2 linked regions of the Pseudoduganella dura genome follow. The protein of the gene in region 1 interacts with the protein of each later gene in a pairwise test. Links are inferred from orthologs where the notes say so. Each region holds a gene or a part of one and is shown on either strand. Other genes may lie near its edges.

Region 1 (3,342 bases):
GTACTGCCCCGCACGCTGATCACCGGCTTCCGGGAACCGGCCTTCGGCAGGCTGTGCAAGCTGGGCGGCCTGCACATCCTGGCGATCCTTGCCGCCGTGACGATCATGATGCTGTTCGCCGATACGGACGTGCTGAAAGGCAAGTCGCCCGAAGACCTGCAGCCGTCCCTCGCGCTGATGCAGGAAGTGATCCGCTTCCCGGGCCTGCAGGTCGGCTTCTTCCTGTATGTGGCGGCGCTGCTGGTGATCACGTTCGCCGCGCCGATTGTCTGCTGGAACGGCATGGGCCCGGGCAAGGGGCTGTTCTACAGCTTCTTCGCGATCAAGCGCACCGCCGGCGCATTTCTCGTGTTCGTGCTGAGCCTCGGCGCGATCGCGTTCGGCACCATGATGGTATTGCGCCTGGTGTTCGGCGCCGGCGCGGTCGGGCAGGCACTGATGGGCATGGTATCGGTGCTGCTGTTCGGCATCGGCCATATCGCACTGTATTTCCCCTATACACATATCTTCGGGCCGTTACCGGACGACAAGGCGGCGCCCCCGGTGCCCTGACGCGCGGCCGGGTTTGCGGTTGCCGCGCAGGCGCCGCACTGCCCGGCCTCAAGCGGGTTTCAACAGGTGCCCCGGCGCATCGACCAGTATAATGGGAGGATGCAGAATCTCCTCCACAACCTCAATCCCGAACAACTCGCCGCCGTCACCCTGCCGCCGCAAAACGCCCTGATCCTGGCCGGCGCCGGCTCGGGCAAGACGCGCGTGCTGACCACGCGCATCGCCTGGCTGATCCAGACCGGGCAGGTGTCGCCGGGCGGCATCCTGGCCGTCACCTTCACGAACAAGGCGGCCAAGGAAATGCTGGCGCGCCTGTCGGGAATGATGCCGATCAATACACGCGGCATGTGGATCGGCACCTTCCACGGCCTGTGCAATCGCCTGCTGCGCACCCACTACCGCGATGCCGCCCTACCCCAGTCGTTCCAGATCCTCGACACGCAAGACCAGCTGTCGATGATCAAGCGCATGCTGAAGGCGCATAACGTGGATGACGAGAAGTTTCCGCCGAAATCGGTGATGTACTTCATCAACAACAACAAGGACCAAGGCCTGCGTGCCGGCCAGGTCGAGGCGTACGACGCCAACGAACGCAGGCTGGTGGAGCTGTACCAGCTGTACGACGACCAGTGCCAGCGCGAAGGCGTGGTGGATTTCGCCGAACTGCTGCTGCGCACGTATGAACTGCTGAGCCGGAACCAGCCGCTGCGCGAGCACTACCAGCAGCGCTTCCGCCACATTCTCGTCGACGAGTTCCAGGATACCAACAACCTGCAGTATGCGTGGCTGAAGCTGATCGCCGGCCACGGCGCGGGGCACGGCGGCGCGCTGTTCGCGGTGGGCGACGACGACCAGAGCATCTATGCGTTCCGTGGCGCCAACGTGGGCAACATGGCCGCGTTCGAGTCCGAATTCTCGGTGAAGAACCTGATCAAGCTGGAGCAGAACTACCGCTCGCACGGCCACATCCTCGATGCGGCCAACGTGCTGATCGCGAACAACAGCCGCCGCCTGGGCAAGAACCTGCGCACGGACGCGGGCCATGGCGAACAGGTGCGCGTGTACGAGGCCACATCGGACCTGCAGGAAGCGCAGTGGATCGTCGACGAGGCGAAGAACCTGATCCGCGAAGGGTCGCCACGCAGCCAGATCGCGGTGCTGTACCGCTCGAATGCACAATCGCGCGTGATCGAGCATGCGCTGTTCTCGGCCGCCATTCCCTACACGGTGTATGGCGGCCTGCGCTACTTCCAGCGCGCCGAGGTGAAGCACGCGATCGCCTACCTGCAGCTGATGGACAATCCGCACAACGATTCGGCATTCCTGCGCGTGGTGAACTTCCCCACGCGCGGCATCGGCGCGCGCACGCTGGAGCAGTTGCAGAACGCCGCCGAAACGTATGGCATCTCGATGTATGCGGCGGTGCCCTACATGGTCGGCAAGGCCGGCTCCTCGCTGGGAGCGTTCGTCAAGCTGGTGGAAGGCGTGCGGTTCGAAACGCAGCAGATGGCGCTGCCCGAACTGGTGCGCATCACGCTGGAATCTTCCGGCCTGCTGCAGCACTACGCCAACGAGAAGGAAGGCGCCGACCGCGTGGAAAACCTGGAGCAGATGGTCAGCGCGGCCACCCAGTTCGTGGGCGAGGAAGGCTACGGCCAGGGCGCGCCCGCGCACCTGGGCCCGCCGGCCGACGCGCAGGCGGGAGCGGCCATCGTCAATGCCGATGGCGTGGAGATCATGGATGCGGATGCGCCGCTGTCCACCGTGATGTCGCCGCTGTCGGCGTTCCTGGCGCACGCGTCGCTCGAAGCGGGCGACAACCAGGCGCAGGCCGGCCAGGATGCGATGCAGCTGATGACGGTGCACTCGGCCAAGGGCCTGGAATTCGACAACGTGTTCATCACCGGCCTGGAAGAAGGCCTGTTCCCGCACGAAAGCAGCTCGAAGGAAGAAGGCGGCGTGGAGGAGGAACGGCGGCTGATGTACGTGGCGATCACGCGCGCCCGCAAGCGCCTCTACATGTGCTTCTGCCAGACCCGCATGCTGCACGGGCAAACCCGCTACAACGCGAAGTCGCGCTTCTTCGACGAACTGCCGGAGGAATCGCTGAAGTGGCTGTCGCCGCGCGTGCAGTCGCACTGGTTCGCGAACAAGAAGGCGCAGTGGGAAGACGTGAAACTGGACGGCGGCAGCGACAACGCGATCGCCCAGCGCATCGCGCAAAAGGCCACCACCGGCTCAGGCTGGCGCATCGGCGAATCGGTGGCGCATGCCAAGTTCGGCGAGGGCGTCATCGTCAACCTCGAGGGCAGCGGCGCCAATTGCCGCGCGCAGATCAATTTCGGCAGCGCCGGAATGAAGGTGCTGGATCTGTCGGTGGCGAAGCTGGAGCGGCTGGGCAGGTAGCTGGCGGTGCGTGAAAACCGGTGTCGCCCGGCCAGGCATTGCCTTGCCGGGGCCCTTCGGGGCGGCTGACACCGGAATTTGCGATCGTTCCGGTTATCCCTGCTTGCCCCCCACCTCCGCAGCCTGCCCCTTGCGCAGCGCCTCATCGATCAGCGCCCGCGTTGCCCTGTCCGCCGCGGTGCTCAACCGGCCCTGCTCGCGGCCCAGTTCATCCATCTTCCGCCCCAACACATCCATTGGCGCCGACAACTCGGCCATCCGCGCGTGCAGCGTTTTCAGCGGCTCACGGCTGCCATCCACTTTCCCGGCTTCATGGGCCATCGTTTCCGACAGGCGGGCCATGCGCTGCTGCAGTGGCTCCATCTGCTTCTGCACCAGTTCCAT
Region 2 (3,226 bases), 2.3 Mb from region 1 along the record:
ACGTGACGCAGTTCGAGGATGCGGACATCACCGACCTGGAAGCGTTCCGTGTCGATACCAACAACGCCAACGCGAAGAACAAGGATGCCGCCAAGCTGACGATGCTGGCCTTCGTCATCAAGGCATCCGCCGCGGCGCTGAAGAAGTACCCGGCGTTCAACTCTTCGCTGGATGCGAAGGGCGAGAACCTGATCCTGAAGAAGTACTACAACATCGGCTTCGCGGCCGATACGCCGCAAGGCCTGGTGGTACCGGTGGTGAAGAATGCCGACCAGAAGAGCGTGTCGCAGATCGCCCGCGAAATGACCGAACTGTCGCTGGCGGCGCGCGAAGGCAAGCTGAAACCGGCCGACATGCAGGGCGCCACGTTCACGATCTCGTCGCTGGGCGGCATCGGCGGCTCGCACTTCACGCCGATCGTGAATGCCCCGGAAGTGGCGATCCTCGGCCTGTCGAAGGCTTCGATGAAGCCGGTGTGGGACGGCAAGCAGTTCGTGCCGCGCCTGATGATGACGCTGTCGCTGTCGTACGACCACCGCGTGGTCGACGGCGCGTCCGGTGCCCGCTTCGCAGTCTACCTGGCAGAAGTGCTGGGCGACATGCGCAAAGTGCTGCTGTAAGGAGAGGGCTACATGAGCATCGTTGAGGTAAAAGTACCGAATATCGGCGACTTCAAGGAAGTCGAAGTGATCGAGGTGATCGTCAAGGTGGGCGACACGATCAAGGTCGACCAGTCGATCGCCACCGTGGAATCGGACAAGGCGTCGATGGAGATTCCGGCCACCCATGGCGGCGTGGTCAAGGAACTGAAGTTCAAGGTGGGCGACAAGGTGTCGGAAGGCTCGCCCCTGCTGTTGCTGGAAGAGGCGGCCGGCGCCGCTTCTCCGGCGCCGGCGGCCCCGGCTCCGGCGGCGAATGTCGCCACGCCTGCGGAGAAAGGCGAGGCGCCGGGCCAGGCCGCGCCGGTGTACGGCGCACCGGCGGTGCCGGCTCCCGCGGCACCAGCCGCCGGTCCCGCGCCTGCCGCGGGCTCGTATTCCGGCAATGTCGACATCCAGTGCGACGTGATGGTGCTGGGCGGCGGACCCGGCGGCTACTCGGCCGCGTTCCGCGCTGCCGACCTGGGCCAGAACACGATCATCGTCGAGCGTTACGCAACGCTGGGCGGCGTGTGCCTGAACGTGGGCTGCATCCCGTCGAAGGCGCTGCTGCACCTGGCTTCCGTCATCGACGAGACGGCGCACCTGGGCAAGCACGGTGTGAAGTTCGCCCGGCCGGAAGTGGACATCGATGAAGTCCGCAAGTACAAGGAAGGCGTGATCGGCAAGATGACCGGCGGCCTGTCCGGCATGGCCAAGGCGCGCAAGGTGCAGGTGGTGCAGGGCCTCGGCCAGTTCGTCAGCCCGAACCATATCGAAGTCACCGGCCCGGACGGCACGAAGAAGGTCGTGCAGTTCAAGCAGGCGATCATCGCGGCCGGTTCCGCCGTGGTCAAGCTCCCGTTCGTGCCGGAAGATCCGCGCATCGTCGATTCGACCGGCGCGCTGGAACTGCGCTTCATCCCGAAACGCCTGCTGGTGATCGGCGGCGGCATCATCGGCCTGGAAATGGCCACCGTGTACTCCACGTTCGGTGCGCGCATCGACGTGGTCGAGATGATGGATGGCCTGATGCAGGGCGCCGACCGCGATGCCGTGAAGATCTGGCAGAAATACAACGCCGCGCGCTTCGACAACATCATGACCAAGACGAAGACCGTGGGCGTGGAAGCGCTGCCGGAAGGCATCAAGGTCACGTTCGAAGCCGCCGAAGCCGGTGCCACCGCACCGGAACCGCAGATCTACGACATGGTCCTCGTGGCCGTGGGCCGCAGCCCGAACGGCAAGAAGATCGCCGCCGACAAGGCCGGCGTGCAGGTGACCGACCGCGGCTTCATCAACGTCGACAGCCAGATGCGCACCAACGTGCCGCACATCTTCGCCATCGGCGACCTTGTGGGCCAGCCGATGCTGGCCCACAAGGCGGTGCACGAAGGCCACGTGGCGGCCGAAGCGGCCGCCGGCCAGAAGTCGCACTTCGACGCCACCGTGATCCCGTCCGTCGCCTACACCGATCCGGAAGTGGCGTGGGTCGGCCTGACGGAAGACGAAGCGAAGGCCAAGGGCATCAAGGTCGAGAAGGGCCACTTCCCGTGGGCCGCCTCCGGCCGTGCCGTGGCCAACGGCCGCGACGAAGGCTTCACGAAAGTGCTGTTCGACGCTGAAACGCACCGCATCGTGGGCGGCACCATCGTCGGCACGCACGCCGGTGACATGATTGGCGAGATCGCGCTGGCCATCGAGATGGGCGCCGACGGCACCGACATCGGCAAGACGATCCACCCGCACCCGACCCTGGGCGAGTCGATCGGCATGGCCGCCGAAGTGTACGAAGGCGTCTGCACCGACCTGCCGCCGGTGCGCAAGCGCTGATCCCTTCGAGCCTGCGCAGTCTCCGAACGCCACCTCCGGGTGGCGTTTTTTATCAGCTTTGTTGCCTAAAATCGGGGTCAGACCCTGAGCCTACCCCTCGAATTCCCAAGTGCGGACCATCGAAACGAGTTCGATAAATGCATATTTGATGGCCGATGGGGAGAGTCTGGGTCGACGATAGTCGTCGACCCAGTGCATTGCCAACGAGAAGATTGAAAGGCAGCTGCCTGCCTTGGGATGGCTGCCGTAGTGGACTTCATAGCCAGCCGCTCGTGCCGCTAAGCCGATCAGCCATAAGGCATAAGTGAGCAATGCACCGATTAGTAAAAGTGCCGCCAGACGAAGCAGGCTTGTAGTCTGGCTATGTCGCAGTGCCATTCCCCATTTGGCATTCTTCAGGTCGCGGAAAGTCTGCTCGATTTGCATGCGCCCAGAGTAAATTTTGATGATGTCGTCTGCACGAAGCTGTGCCAGTGCTGGCGAAACGGCGAGTAGCCAAGGCTCACATTGGGCAGCGCTGTTTTTCTTGCTGTGGTGCGCGCGCGCAGGTTGACCGGATTTCGTCAAGCAATGCCGTCCTTTCGATTTGGACTTGTACAGCACTAATCGGCAGTCGACAGGGTTGGAGCGGACATGAAAAAAATAGCCCAAATCGCGCGCTTTTGCGGTAGCTCTTGAGTACAAGCTTTTGCAGCCGAACCAGTCGTTGCCGTTCTGTTGGCACACCAAATCACGGTTGCGTATCCGTCCGACCC

Evidence for each region.
Region 2: the proteins of GJV26_RS09225 (region 1) and lpdA interact in binary tests that used the Escherichia coli proteins (3 or more experiments, as listed by UniProt). The link is inferred for Pseudoduganella dura from one-to-one orthologs.

Annotation. Positions count from the first base shown.
Region 1 is NZ_WNWM01000002.1:2,093,818-2,097,159, forward strand. The notes cover bases 279-3,304. They hold GJV26_RS09225 (UvrD-helicase domain-containing protein), read left to right. Parts: upstream 279-651; coding sequence 652-2,958; downstream 2,959-3,304. Other genes in these bases: GJV26_RS09220 (BPSS1780 family membrane protein), read left to right, coding at 279-552; GJV26_RS09230 (M56 family metallopeptidase), read right to left, coding at 3,052-3,304. Outside these bases: more of GJV26_RS09220, read left to right, coding at 1-278; more of GJV26_RS09230, read right to left, coding at 3,305-3,342. UniProt on the Escherichia coli protein: A helicase with DNA-dependent ATPase activity. Unwinds DNA duplexes with 3'-5' polarity. Translocates on single-stranded DNA with 3'-5' polarity. Initiates unwinding more efficiently from a nicked substrate than double-stranded DNA.
Region 2 is NZ_WNWM01000002.1:4,419,843-4,423,068, forward strand. The notes cover bases 142-3,051. They hold lpdA (dihydrolipoyl dehydrogenase), read left to right. Parts: upstream 142-632; coding sequence 633-2,471; downstream 2,472-3,051. Other genes in these bases: aceF (dihydrolipoyllysine-residue acetyltransferase), read left to right, coding at 142-620; GJV26_RS19295 (IS4 family transposase), read right to left, coding at 2,562-3,051. Outside these bases: more of aceF, read left to right, coding at 1-141; more of GJV26_RS19295, read right to left, coding at 3,052-3,226. UniProt on the Escherichia coli protein: Lipoamide dehydrogenase is a component of the glycine cleavage system as well as of the alpha-ketoacid dehydrogenase complexes.